Chlorogloeopsis sp. ULAP01: one gene and its partner. The protein of the gene in region 1 interacts with the protein of each later gene in a pairwise test. Links are inferred from orthologs where the notes say so. Each region holds a gene or a part of one and is shown on either strand. Other genes may lie near its edges.

Region 1 (7,498 bases):
CCTGCATCTTCACAGCACTCAAAGCTACCTTATGAGCTTTTGCCTCTTCACCATACCAATCGATTGCCGAGTTATAGGCAGCCCGGTAAACATCTTGGTAAGTATCGGATAAGCCACTGCGAATTTCAGCAGGCAAGTCTTGATTTGACTTGTATAACATATTGTTATTTTCTTGGTTCAGGTAATTTTATACGATAGAAGTTCTGAGAAGAGTTGACTCCTATCTTAGGATATAGCTTTTTACTTCCCACTCTTTTAGGAGAGAACCTTGGTAAATACAACGATTAAAACTACCAAATCACAAGAAATCTTCGCCGCTGCTCAAAACCTAATGCCAGGAGGGGTAAGTTCCCCAGTTCGCGCCTTCAAATCTGTGGGAGGACAACCGATTGTTTTCGACCACGTCAAAGGCGCATACATTTGGGATGTAGATGGCAATCAGTATATTGACTATGTAGGAACTTGGGGCCCAGCTATTTGCGGTCATGCCCATCCCGAAGTCATTACGGCACTGCATGAAGCTTTGGAGAAAGGCACCAGCTTTGGCGCACCTTGCCTGCTGGAAAATGTCTTAGCTGAAATGGTCATTGATGCTGTACCTAGCATCGAAATGGTAAGATTTGTGAATTCAGGCACCGAAGCTTGTATGGCAGTGCTAAGGCTGATCAGAGCCTTCACTGGGCGTGACAAAGTGATTAAGTTTGAGGGTTGCTATCACGGTCACGCTGATATGTTTTTAGTGAAGGCAGGCTCCGGTGTTGCTACCCTTGGTTTGCCCGATTCCCCTGGAGTACCTAAATCAGTAACCAGTAATACCCTGACTGCACCTTTCAACGATTTGGAAGCTGTGAAAGCTTTATTTGAGGAGAACCGCGACCAAATCGCTGGAGTTATTCTTGAGCCTGTTGTAGGTAATGCTGGTTTTATTCCTCCTGATGCTGGCTTTTTAGAAGGGTTACGAGAACTTACCCACGAACATGGGGCGTTGCTGGTATTTGACGAGGTGATGACAGGCTTTCGTATTGCCTATGGTGGTGCTCAGGAAAAATTTGGCATTACTCCCGATCTCACAACCTTGGGTAAGATTATCGGTGGCGGTTTGCCTGTAGGAGCTTATGGCGGTCGTCGGGATATTATGTCTATGGTTGCTCCTGCTGGCCCAATGTATCAAGCAGGAACTCTTTCTGGTAATCCTTTGGCAATGACTGCGGGAATTAAAACGCTAGAATTGCTGCAAAAACCGGGTACCTACGAGTATCTAGATCAAATTACTAAAAAGTTAGCAGATGGTTTGTTGCAAATTGCTCAACAAACAGGTCACGCTGCTTGTGGTGGTCAGATTAGTGCTATGTTTGGTTTGTTCTTTGCATCTGGCCCTATCCATAACTACGAAGACGCCAAAAAATCGGATTTGGGCAAGTTTGCTCGCTTCCATCGTGGGATGCTAGAGCGTGGTATTTACCTGGCACCGTCGCAGTTTGAAGCTGGATTTACCTCTTTAGCTCATACCGAGGAAGATATTGAGCAAACTCTAGAAGCGGCAAGGGATGTAATGTCCAATTTGTAATGCAATCATGACATTTTTTAACTAGGCAATCTAGGAAATTACTAATAAATTCCCTAGTTAGCCTGTAAAAATAGCAACCCTGTCCATTAATGGACGGGGTTGAAAATTTATCAGGGTAAACATGGGAAGTGCTTAACAACCACAGCCACCGTGACCACAACCTTTCATTGTTTTATGACCTTCAGCACAAGCTTCAGAGCAATAATATTTACCCTCTTTTTGAATTGCATCTTCTAGAGAAACAATACACAAGCAAGATTCACAAGCACATTTCATTTGGGTGACGGTTGTCATAATTTTCTCCTCTTCTTCCTGTTATTAACCTACAACATTTGAACAATTATTCATATATTTAATTAATAAAATTTAAAAGTACCTAGCAATTTAGTATCTACTTAGTATCGCCATCGCCTTTGGTTTCGAGAAAAATACGGGAAATTACGTGAGTTTACGATTGCTTTACGCAACACGAGCCTAACTTTAGCAACTCTTCAAAGCATTTCCAGCGAAAATTACCTGGTGAAAGTAACTTTTGATTTCAATAATTGGATCAGGGTGTAGAGCTACCCGTAATTTTTCGTGCAGCGAGTTGACAGCGCATGAGCTACTGCTTAAATCCTAACTGTCCGAATCCAGAAAATCTAGCTTATAGCGATAGGTGTCAGTCTTGTGGCTCACAACTACTGTTGCGCGATCGCTATCGGGTACAGAAAGCTTTAGGACAAGGTGGCTTTGGGGCAACCTTTCTTGCCTTTGATGAAGCCTTACCAGGCGAACCGAGTTGTGTGATTAAGCAATTACGTCCGTCGGGAACCACACCCCACGTTTTGCAAATGGCACGCGAACTGTTTGAGCGAGAAGCTGTAACTTTGGGCAAGATTGGCAATCACCCCCAAGTACCTAGATTGCTAGATTACTTTGAAGAACATCAACAATTTTACTTAGTTCAGGAATACATTAGTGGTCCCACTTTACAGCAAGAGGTCAAACAAACTGGAATTCTTAGTGAAGCCGGAGTTAAGCAATTCTTAAGTGAGATCCTGCCATTACTGCAATATATACACGAGCATAAGGTGATCCATCGTGATATTAAGCCAGCCAACATCATTCGCCGCGCTCAAGATAGTAGATTAGTTCTCATAGACTTTGGAGCTGTCAAAAATCAAGTTACCCAAGCAACAGTCAATCAATCAGAACAAACGGCATTAACTGCATATGCGATTGGAACACCTGGGTTTGCACCCCCAGAGCAAATGGCAATGCGACCGGTCTATGCTAGTGATATTTATGCTTTAGGGGTAACGTGTATTTATTTACTAACTGGTAAATCTCCTAAAGATTTGGAATACAATCCCACAACAGGCGAGCTGATTTGGGAATCTCATGTGCAAGTAAGCGATCACCTCGTAGAGGTACTGCGGAAAATGCTGGAGATATCAGTACGCAATCGCTATAAAACATCCGAAGAAGTACTTAGAGCACTAGATCTCGAACCATACCTGGAAAGTTTATCAAAAAGTATGATGGTTCAATCTTCTGGAGATGCTAAAGACCAAATAAATCAATATCCGGAAGATTCTGGCAACTCTTGTGCTAATGTTTCTGGTTTAAGTGTGGCACAGATAGCAGCAGCAATTCGCGCTAGACGAGCTAAAGCAACGGAAGGTACTGGTATTGTGCATATGGGGAAGACGCAGCAACGAGTTGTAACGACAAAAACGTCAACTTTGGCTAGCAAGTGCAATGATTCCCAACAGCAAAAGTCTAAAGTCATGCGACAGTTAGATAACCAAAGCCTACTGACAGCTTATCTCAAAGGTAGACGGGATTTTGCCCTTCACAATTTAAGTCTAATTAATTTGCAAGGTGCGAATTTATCAGAAATAAATTTCCATTCTTCTCAATTGGAAAGAGCTAATCTCCAAGGAACTAATCTCCACAGTAGTGATTTTGGGCAAGCTAGTCTCAATAGAGCTAATCTTAAGGATGCAAATTTAAGCAAAGCTTTTCTTGGTAATGCCGATTTAGAAGGAGCAGATCTACGAGGTGCAGATCTCAGCTATGCTTATCTCCAGAATGCTAACCTTCGAGGAGCTAATTTGTGTGGTGCTAATCTTACTGGTGCAAAACTTTCTGAAGAACAACTAGCACTGGCAAAGATAAATTGGATGACAGTACGCCCGAATGGTAAGCGAGGTTTGTTATGATACTTCTCCTCTGCTTGTGACTTAAAAAAGCCAGAGGACAGAAGGAATAAATAGGGACTAGAGGATGGGGCTTAGGGCAATGCCCAATTCCTTATTCGCGCTTGCCCAAACTAAATACCCAATCCCCAATACCCTTTTGGTGTATGCAGTTCATGAAGGCTACCTAACTAAAGGTAGCCAAACCTTACAATGTGTACGGTAGTTGCTACAATGTCGGGAACCCTCCGAAGTTCTGAATATCTCTTTGTATTTACAACTGACAAAACAATAAGGTTTTATTCTTCTTCAGAATAATCCTCAATATCTTCTTCATCTTCGCTTGTCTTTCTGACAGAATTAGCAGAAACAACAGCTCCCATTTCTAATTTTTCCCGTACTAATTGCTTAATTTGTTCGGCAAATTCTGCTTTTTCTTCTAGATACTTAATCGCGTTATCTCGACCTTGAGAAATATTATCACCGTTGTAGCTATACCAAGCTCCCTTTCGTGTAAGTATGCCAGTTTCCTCTGCCAAGTCAACAAGACAACCTAAGGTAGAGATACCCTTACCAAAAATAATGTCAAATTCTGCAATTCTAAAAGGTGGTGCGACTTTATTTTTAGCGACTTTGACTTTGACGCGGTTACCAAATTCCTCCGAGCCTTTTTTAAGGGTTTGAATCCGGCGAATATCCAAGCGTACAGAAGCGTAATATTTTAAGGCGTTACCACCAGTAGTTGTTTCTGGGTTGCCATAAGTAACACCAATTTTTTGCCGCAACTGGTTGAGAAAAATAACTGTGCAACCAGATTTACCAATGTTGCCAGTAATTTTACGTAGAGCTTGACTCATTAATCTTGCTTGAAGACCAACGTGAGCATCACCCATTTCGCCTTCAATTTCCGCACGGGGAACTAGTGCTGCCACTGAGTCAACGACTACAATGTCAACCGCAGCAGAGCGCACAAGCTGATCAACAATTTCTAAAGCTGCTTCTCCAGTATCTGGTTGGGAAACTAGCAAATTTTCGATATCAACACCCAAAGCTCCAGCGTAGGTAGGATCTAAGGCATGTTCTGCATCTACATAAGCAGCAATGCCACCATTTTTTTGCACTTCTGCGACTGCATGTAGCGCGAGTGTCGTCTTACCGGAACTTTCCGGCCCATAAATTTCAATTACCCGTCCTTTGGGCAAACCACCGCCTAATGCCAGATCGAGAGTCAGCGCCCCACTGGGAATGGTTTCTACTCGCATCCGGGTGGCATCACCCAAGCGCATGATTGTTCCTTTGCCAAAAGTACGCTCTATTTGGTTGAGTACCATATTAAGCGCTTTTTGCTTGCCAGCATTTTCAGTATTAACAGCCATTCCTACCTCTATCTATACGGATTTAGGGAGTTTTGCGTGGGAAGTTTTAATAGAACAGATATACTATTTTGACATTTTATTGCCGCTAACCGCTACATAGTTTAGCGCGGGCTTGCCAACATTGCTATCAGACATAATGCTTGTCTGGAGGGGTTTATATATAGTTCCATAGATACCCTTGGATTATACTCTACTGAATCTCTTCAGGCTCTTGGAATTGGGGAAGCCGGAAATAAGATTTCACACTTACTTAAGAGTCACCAAAACATATGATTGAGAAAGTGATGTAAAAACTTTGGTTCTTCTGGTTCTCGGTAGTCTTTGGGCAAAAGTTCGATTAGTGCTGCTTCTAATTCATCAGTGGCTTTTTGTGATTCTTGTGCTTTTGGACGGTTAGCTTGGGGAAATACTAATGGTTTGCCAATACGTACTGTTAATTTTTTACGAAAATACAAGTCTTGAGTCCCAATGAGTGCTATGGGTAAAATCGGTACTCCAGAACGCAAAGCGTAAATTGCAGCACCACGTTTGAGAGGTACAGACAACTGCCCTTCAATATTGCCAAGTCTTCCCTCAGGAAACAAAATAATTCCCTCACCACGAGCAAAAATGTTTTGGGCAATGCGATCTACACGTCGTAAAGTTTCTATCGAGTTACCTTGAGGAACATATTTTTCAATATTTGTTGCTAATTCAGCCAAATCGTCTCGCCCTGCCTTTGCAGCTTCAATGACAGCTATTTCTTCTTTCCAGATACGTTCTATAGGTATGACTCCTTTTGCAAGTCTAAGAAATTGGCGCTTCCACCATTGGTTATAAAGTGTGCGAGCGTCACCTAAGATGTGATAGTAAGGATGCGCTGGTAGCTCCGACAGCAAAAGAAATGGATCTATGTGGTTAAGATGATTCGCTACAACCAAAGCTGGGGTTGTGGGAATTAGTTCTGGAAACTCTAAATTGACTTGAAATAAGGCGTGAATTAAACTTCGTAGTACTCTGCGTCGAACTTCACCGCTAATTTTGCGTTCTGATCCACCCTCAATAACTGCTTCTTGTGACAATAGTGCTTGACGGATCATCTCATTGGCATGGCGATCGCGTGCATAGGCAACACCGTCTATTGCCCTGTTGATTGTTTCTTCGGTGACTGGTGGCAAGAGTGATGCTTGTGTTTCACTTTGCTGTGGTTGGGGTATTAGGGGACTTTTCGACATAGGCTTGATTGGCAACTTCGCAAAGCCAATGATTGAATATAGTAGTTGTTTTAAATGTAATTTGAAGCTTGCCCAGGTAGTAACTTCATGTAGGCAGTTAATTCAATGTCTGGAGTAATTCATCTGCACAAGGCAAGTATGACAGCAATATATGTATGTTTATAGTAGACAGTTCATTAAATGTCACAATCTAATTGATTTCAAGCAGGTATCTGGATTGCTTATCATAACTCAATAAAAAAGCTCCCTTGCCTTTAGCACACAAGAGAGCGGCGGTGTGGTGTGAGGAGCATAATTGAACTTTTGCTTTCAGCAATCTTACCAGACTTAGCTAAAAAAGTGTAAATTAAATTATCATCAAATCATGAAAAATTTTTATCAACAAGCAATTTGTCTCTGATTTGATTGCTAGTAAAGAAGCGATCGCAATCTTACCCAGGGTGATTGTCAACTGACTGTACTCAATGGCTGTGAAATCGATGAAATTTGCGGTAATTTTAATCTTTTCCTAATCTCTTCAATCGATTCTTCCCAGTGTTCTTCAAAACGATACCCTAATAAAAATTCTGCTTTTTTACCTAATTCTTGTCCTTTTTTCAAATTTCCAAAAATTGCTTTGATTTGCCAAGGAGCGAGAATAGGATAAAGCAACTTGGCAAACCACAAACTAATTTTTAATGATTTGCTATAGTTTTGCTCGGCAGCAAAAGCAAGAACACCTATTTCTCCAGCGTAACTAGTATCAAAGCCTAACAAAACATGAAAAATATCATGCGTAACTACATATCGAAGCGCAAATGTATTGCGTTTGGCTACATCCTCTAGTTCAGAACTAATTTTCAGTGGCTTGAGGTTATTTTCTCTCATGTGATTTGCATATTGTCGTCCAAAAGTATTTTGGGGATATTGGCTTAATTTTTCTAAATCAATTGGAGGATGGTATCCTACCACCTGTTGCAATTTAGATGCAACAATAGGATTAATTTTAGCACCAAAAAAATCAGATTTGAGAATAGCAAAATCTCCTAAGTTATCAGAGGTTTTATAATTTATAAGTGTTTTGATTTTCTGGAAAATATTTAACATACATATCTTTTTATTAACTAATAATTTCTTTTAAAAATGAACATATGTTTTGTAGAGTTAAATCCTGATAGA
Region 2 (7,471 bases), on another replicon or contig:
TCCGGCAATAGTAACAACACCCTCTTCAGCATCAACTGTTAACCGACTAGCTGGTAAATTTGCCTCTAATTTACCGCGAACTTGGCTTTCAAGATCTGCATCGGCTCTGTCTGCATCGCCACCAGTAATATTGTTACGTTGCTCTCTTGCCCGAATATCAGACTCAATTTGACTTTTACGAGTGTCGCTAACGGCGTCTTGCTGAGTTTGTTGAGCTGATTCTGTAGTTGGCGCGTTGACGTTTTCATTAACGTTGCTGGGGGCTTCGGTACTCGTTCTAGAGTTCGGTTCGCAAGCTGCCACACCTGTAATCAGTACACTACTGATTAATAACGGAATGAGTTTCTTCATTTCTTTTGGTTAGTTCAAAGTTTTAGCGATTAATTAACTTATGTGCAAGTATGAGGAGCAAATATTGACACATCAATCATTAAGTCATGATTTAGAGTTATGAGTTATGACTATGTACAATTGCTCAAAAACTCTATATTTTTACTAGATAGTTTCATCTCGACGATCAACAATGATTACCTTGGGATCGTTAGTAGTAACGCTGCGAGTGGTATCCACTGTAGAAGTAGCAGGTGTGGAAGTAGCAGGATTCATGTAGTCACTGCGGCTAGTAGCATCGACTGTAGGAGCATTGTAAATACCAAACTCCTCAATACCCCGATTTCTGAGAATGCTTTCAGCACGTTGAACTTCTAAGTCTGTACCTTCTACTATTACTAGATAATCACCACGGGAAATGCGATCGTTGTAAACTCTAGCTCTTTCTTCAGGAATTCCCAAGCCAATCAATGCTCCTACTAATCCGCCAGCCGCCGCACCAATACCAGCACCGGCAGCAGTAGTAGCCAAAGCTGTAGCTATTTCTCCTGCAAGTAAAATCGGGCCAACACCAGGAATTGCTAAAGTACCTAAACCAACGAGCAGACCAGTCAGTCCTCCTAATATACCACCTGTAACTGCTCCAGCAGCAGCTCCTTCATCTGCTTTATTGCCAACATTTTCTTGGGTATCAACACCACCAATACTACCAGTGCGATCAGCGTCTTTGGCAATTACAGCAACCTTATTCATGTTAAAGCCAGCATCTCTAAGTTCTGTGAGCGCATGCTCGGCATCACGTCTATTAGAAAATACCCCAACTGCACGCTGATGCTGGTGTTGTGCTACAACCATTTGACTTCTCCATCTATTGTTTTTGTGCTTGTATTACTGTTTTCGCTTTTTTGGAATCGATTTTCATCGTTCGCAAGGATAAACTGCTGCTCTATCAATCGATGGGTTATTGTCTGTGAAAATGGGGCATAGACGACAGAAGTAATACAACTGGAGAGATGGTATATGGCAATGGGTGGGGTGAAAATTATTTTAGTAGAGCCAGCAGGCCCTTTAAATGTAGGATCTGTTGCACGGGTAATGAAAAATTTTGGATTTAATCAGTTGGTGTTAGTTAATCCTCAATGCGATTTTTTAGGGATTGAAGCAAAAAAAATGGCAGTACATGCCTGGGATATTTTAGAATCAGCCGTATCAGTAGCAACATTGCCAGAGGCATTGCAAGGATGCAGGCGAGCGATCGCTACAACTGGCATCACTCATCATTGGCAAGCACCATTAGAAAACCCCTACACAGCACTCCCCTGGTTATTAGAAGAAATAGGGCAACCCGCAGCACTGATTTTTGGTAGAGAAGACAGGGGATTAACTAATCAAGAATTAAACTATGCCCAGCGCTTTGTTCGCATTCCCACTAGTTCCAATTATCAATCACTAAATTTGGCTACTGCTGTGGCTATTTGCTGCTATGAACTGGCAAAAGAGGACAAGGAGAATGAAGATGACACGACGAGAAGACATGAGTCGCGATCCTTCCCCTTGTCCCCCCCTCACCTTGTCCCCCCATCCTCTTCCTCCGCGTCTGACGAAAGCTCGTCTGATTCCGAGCTTGCACCTTTGGATGTTGTGGAGGCATACTACCAGCAATTAGAATCTCTACTGCTAAAGATTGGATATCTTTATCCCCATACAGCAGCTAGCCGTATGGAAAAATTTCGCCAACTATATAATCGTGCTCAATTACAAACTAGAGAAGTTTCTATGTTACGAGGTATTTTGCGACAGGTAGAATGGGCGCTAGAGAATAAAAGCGATCATGAAAATTCATAACTAATCGCTTACTATTTACGCAACTACCCTCCCAATTCTTTTTAGTATGGCTTACACTAAACACAAAATCTCAACCAAAACCACAAAAGGATACAAAATAAAAATGTAGTCAGAACAAAGAATACAGAACACAGAATTCAGAATCCAGAAGATTCTGAGTTGTAACTTCTTTTTTCTAAATTCTGACAACTAAGTTCTTTTTTAGTAATTCAAACTCGAACTTTACCATATTAAGTGTATTTGTATATACTTTATTAACAGCATAATTAAGGAGAAATTATAGTGCAAAAGAATGTAGAAATAATAGTTGGGTTTTTCTTTCAAAACCTTACAGTAATTAACAAAAAACTGTTTTCACCCACCTAGACAAAACCTCAAAAGTAATTGCTATATTGTGTAGTTTATATCACCACTATAAAATTGTATGCAAACCAGAACCTTCATCACAGGTTTATCGCGGCGTCAACCCGCCAAAGAACAGCGCCAGCGTCCCCGCAAAGGGCAAAAGCCGGGGCGTCAGCAAGTAAAAGTATCTAGTCAGCAGCAGTCTACCTCTCAAGGGAAAGCGATACCGATGCGTCCAGAAGCTAATCGTCCCCTCAATAATGCTAATGCAGCAAAAGCACGACCGGGGGTAATAGTGCCAGCAACCATCAAACCCAGCCCTAAGGCACACAAGCAAATACCTCCCTTAAAACCTAGCAATGTAAAAGTAAAAACTTTAGGGATGCGCAAGCAAGCACCGCTCAAAAAAATCGGCTCATCCCGAAAAACACGGCTAAAGCCTATGGCAAGAACTATTCTGTATGCTTTACGGTTATTAATTGTGGGAGTTGGTATCGGCGCGATTGTGGGAACAGTCTTATCAATTTTAGATCCTGCTACTCGTACTTCAACACAGGGAACATCAAATAATCCCAGGCAAATGCAAACACAGCCAAATCCAACTCCTACAGCAGCAGTTGCTGGCTTATCGTTATCACAGGAAATTACCCCATTAAAAACAGCGATCCAAAGTTTGGTGGCTAGCAATCCAAATCTGACGCCAGGAGTTTTTGTAGTGGATTTGGATAATGGTAGTTATGTAGATGTGAGTGCCTCCTCAAGTTTTCCCGCCGCCAGCACTATTAAAATTCCAATTCTTGTTGCTTTTTTCCAAGATGTGGATAGTGGCAAAATTCGCCTAGATGAATCACTAACAATGCAAAAGGAAATGGTTGTGGGTGGTTCTGGAGATATGCAGTTTAAGCCAGTGGGAACTCAGTTCACAGCGCTGGAAGTTGCAACAAAGATGATGACAATTAGCGACAATACGGCAACAAATATGCTGATTACCCGTATGGGTGGTATTGAAGCTTTAAATCAGCGTTTTCGTAGTTGGGGTTTGACAACCACAACGATTCGCAACCCACTTCCCGATTTGCAAGGTACTAACACAACTAGCCCTAAAGAATTGGGAAACTTAATGGCGATGGTAAATCAAGGCAATTTAGTAGGCATGATTTCGCGCGATCGCATCCTCGATATTATGCGCAAAACAGTCAGAAACCACCTTTTACCAACTGGTTTAGGACAAGGTGCAACAATTGCCCACAAAACCGGGGATATTGGTACTGTGCTAGCAGATGCGGGTTTAGTTGATTTGCCTACGAACAAGCGCTACATAGTTGCAGTCATGGTGAAGCGCCCTAATAACGATCCGCGTGCAGAGAAATTAATTAGCTCCATTTCTCGTGCTGCTTATCAACAATTAACTCAAGTTACTCCTATGCCTACAACTGGTTATCAATCTCCTGTGATGGCACCTGGTGTGACACCAACAAGCACGCTGCCACCAAACACTTATCAGCCCCCAGTTCTAAATCCGTCTCTACCGAATAACATGGGCAGTACCATGCCTCCTCTTAACAATAATTATCAGTCTCCACCAATGATGACTCCTCAGCAGTATTATTATCCTTATCAAAGATAATTATTAGATGGCTTATAGCTAATCGCTATTAGCTATTTTTGAATTTGAAATCTTGAATTGCTGATGGCATCTATTACACCCTCGATCCAATTTTTTGCTGGCATTGACGAAGAACTGAGCAGTGTCAGTTTACGACGCAGTCGCACTTCTGGAATGCGCAACGTCTTAATGACTTTTAATCAATTAAAAGCCATCGAAGGATTTAACAGCTTCACAAAACAATCCTTAAATTCCATGCGCTTAACTGATGAAGAAGGTGAAATTAACGTTACTCCTTCTTCTGTGCAATTTGTATTTGGGGGTGCAGAAGGTGACGAATTACAGCGTGTTGAGTGCAAATTTGAAATCGAACGGGATGACTATTGGGACAGATTTATGCGATTTATGCATCGTTACGCCGAGGCTAATGGTATGGCGTATGGAGAATCGCAATCATAAGATGCGCTTCAGATTTTGATTTGGGTGTTTAGTCTGATTTGGCGATCGCACTTTCTAATCGCTTTTACGAAAGTACGATCGTTGTTATCGATGTGTGAACTACGCAAATGAGAAAGCAATATGCCTTTTTGTTTGCTGAATCTACTGAAATGAGAAAGCATTCAAGCATATTGAGAAAGTGATATACCTTTTTGCTTACTAAATCAACCTAAATAAGAAAGCAATCAACTATTCTGCTGCTCTCATGTTTCTGAAGACTTTGTTGGGTAATATCAAATCCGAATCGAATACCCCCTTTTACCATACACCCTGGAAGGGTGTGGCTATACAAAAAAAGGGTTGAAAAACTGGATTTGGTACAATACCAAATTGGCGAGCGGGAGTCTTGTTTCAAAATTCTGGACTAGCCTATTCATCAATGGTTTGAATCCAAAATCACGCCACTTGCACTCAACGTGCTTAACCCGACGCCAGGTGCACTCGACGCACTTAACCCGCAAGGGCGCACTGGCTCCGCAAGGGCGCAGTGGCTCCGCAAGGGCGCAGTGGCTCCAAAATCCACGCATTGGTATAAGTTGAACTTTTACCCACTTTAATATTCGTTGTTAGCATAGCAAGCGATCGCATTCCTGCAATCTGAAAATGCTAAAAAATACTATCAACTACGCCTATACCTCATTCCCGGCATTTGCGAAACTAAACCCATCAATTCCAACTGCAACAAAGCACTGGCAACCTCACCTGTCGCTATACCCGTTTGTTGGACAATCGTATCGAAGGGCAAATAATCTGAGGAAATTACATCCATTACCTTTTGCAATTCTGGTGACAAATCAGGTAAGTTTAACTGCTGCGGTTCTGGAAGTGCCTGAACAAAATCCATCTGTGGGATTGCTCCCAACATTTTTAACAGTTCATCTAATTCTTTGAGAATCGGGGCAGCTCCTTGACTGAGTAGCTTTAAACAACCTTGAGATGGATAATCATCCAGCCTGCCTGGCAACACATAAATATCTCTGCCAAATTCGTTTGCATAGTTAGCTGTAATCAAAGCACCAGATTTCAAAGGTGCTTCCATTACCAGCACAGCACGACACAACCCGGCAATGATCCGGTTGCGACGGGGAAAGTGGGCGCGATCGGGCGGGGTTTTGCTTGGATACTCGCTCAAAACTAATCCAGTGTTTAAAATCTGCTTGTACAGTTGTTGATTTTGGGATGGATAAATGACATCTACACCCGTACCTAAAACTGCAACTGTACGTCCTCCAGCTTTGATCACAGTGGCATGAGTTTCAGTGTCGATTCCCTCTGCTAAACCAGAAACTACTGTAAAACCATTTTTCACTAAAGCTGTACTAATTTGGCGAGTCCAACGAATACCATATTCTGAAGGTTGCCGCGTTCCAACAATTGCCACCATTGGTGTTTGTCCGAGATTCTCTTGTAGTTCCACTGCACCACGGTAGTACAAAATAGGTGGAGGGCTGGAAATTTCTAGCAGTAAGCGAGGATATTCTGGATCTGCTGGTGTCCAAAAATAGGGATTTTGCTCTTGGTGCTGGGCAAGTAATTGTTCAGGATGAAGTTGCGATCGCTGTTTTACTACCTTTGTCAATGTCTGAAACCCAAAACCCTCCACAGCTTCCAATTGCTTTGGACTGGCTTCCCAAGCTGTTTTGAGTGTACCAAAATGCTGTTGCAATCGTTGCACCAATATCGGGCCGATTCCAGATATGTGCGACCAAGCTAGCCAATATGCACGTTCAACTGCCAATTTTGTCCATCCTCATCTGCTCTGGGTTGATTATTCCCAGATTATGTGTGTCTGTTCACGATAAGATGGAAATAATATCCCAGAATCGTGCATTTTTTAGAGTAAAGACAAAGATTGATGGTATGTTTGATGCATAACAGCCAGCAAAAAGTTACCAATGTCATTGCCACGATTTTCTACCATCAAATGTTTGAGTCATTTTCTGTTATGCATTTCTAGTTGCTCATTATTTTTAGCTTTTAATAATATTCTTAATTCATCTCCTAGTTTGGCAGCAGAAGAAATTGTAATTAGATATGGATTGTTTGAGGAATCTCTCTCTATCGCAGATTTACGCAAGTATGCTGAAACGCAACAAGTTTCTGACGATTTAAAATCTTTTTTGGGTTACTTAAATTCAAAACAGCAACAGAAATTACACAAGGTGCTACAAATAAAAATACCTTTGGGTGTGGTGGCTTTAGATAAGCTATTAAACTCAGAAACTGGCAAAATAGCTTTAAATTTTGTTGCCCCAGCGATCACCCGTCGCGACAACGCAGGGATACAAGCACTGCGATCTGCAATTATTTTAGGGGCTGCATCATCAAAAGGTTTAGGAGTAATATCGTTTCTAGAAGCTTATCCCAGTCAAAGACTCATCGTTAATTTACCAACAGCCTTAGAAATAATCAATAAAGCTGATTTATTTTCTAGTTTCTCTGGTTCCCTATTCACAGATGACTTAGGCTCTACATTACTATCGCCGTTGGAGTTCTAAAATTAAATGTTAGGCTCTCCAACTGAAAACCAAAGCATAAATATAAGCCACCACTTCATTAATAACTGACCGCACACCTGTACTATACATCCACCATTTATTTGGATCATAATTTTGTGGTGAGCTGGCAATCACTCCTACTTTAATTTTAGGTGCAAGTGCTTGTTGGAATATCAGCCAACTTCTACGAGCATGGGTTGCATGGGTGAAAAGATTAATTGCTTCTATCTTTAAATCGGTATTTTCTAGCCATTGCTGTAATGCGATCGCAGATGCATAGGTGCGATCCTTAGTAACTTCTTGGGAGGGAACAACAATAATTTTTTCTGGTTCCAAACCCAATTTTTGC

What was found.
Region 2: the proteins of recA (region 1) and dprA interact in binary tests that used the Bacillus subtilis proteins (3 or more experiments, as listed by UniProt). The link is inferred for Chlorogloeopsis sp. ULAP01 from one-to-one orthologs.

What each region holds. Positions count from the first base shown.
Region 1 is NZ_JAUDRH010000011.1:216,495-223,992, forward strand. Bases 3,089-5,901 are described here. They hold recA (recombinase RecA), read right to left. Parts: upstream 5,127-5,901; coding sequence 4,050-5,126; downstream 3,089-4,049. Other genes in these bases: QUB80_RS22065 (serine/threonine-protein kinase), read left to right, coding at 3,089-3,774; QUB80_RS22075 (lysophospholipid acyltransferase family protein), read right to left, coding at 5,384-5,901. Outside these bases: QUB80_RS22050 (ChaB family protein), read right to left, coding at 1-160; hemL (glutamate-1-semialdehyde 2,1-aminomutase), read left to right, coding at 269-1,567; QUB80_RS22060 (metallothionein), read right to left, coding at 1,700-1,861; more of QUB80_RS22065, read left to right, coding at 2,167-3,088; more of QUB80_RS22075, read right to left, coding at 5,902-6,340; QUB80_RS22080 (Coq4 family protein), read right to left, coding at 6,788-7,426. UniProt on the Bacillus subtilis protein: Multifunctional protein involved in homologous recombination, DNA repair and competence.
Region 2 is NZ_JAUDRH010000018.1:58,296-65,766, forward strand. Bases 4,304-7,089 are described here. They hold dprA (DNA-processing protein DprA), read right to left. Parts: upstream 6,363-7,089; coding sequence 5,244-6,362; downstream 4,304-5,243. Other genes in these bases: psb28 (photosystem II reaction center protein Psb28), read left to right, coding at 4,304-4,585; QUB80_RS29595 (alpha/beta hydrolase), read left to right, coding at 6,520-7,089. Outside these bases: QUB80_RS29565 (BON domain-containing protein), read right to left, coding at 1-351; QUB80_RS29570 (general stress protein), read right to left, coding at 496-1,185; QUB80_RS29575 (RNA methyltransferase), read left to right, coding at 1,351-2,175; QUB80_RS29580 (serine hydrolase), read left to right, coding at 2,600-4,147; more of psb28, read left to right, coding at 4,211-4,303; more of QUB80_RS29595, read left to right, coding at 7,090-7,122; QUB80_RS29600 (YdcF family protein), read right to left, coding at 7,132-7,471. UniProt on the Bacillus subtilis protein: Protein that helps load RecA onto ssDNA during transformation. Binds cooperatively to circular ssDNA, is able to bridge different segments of DNA. Favors the loading of RecA onto SsbA- or SsbB-coated ssDNA and formation of RecA-DNA filaments.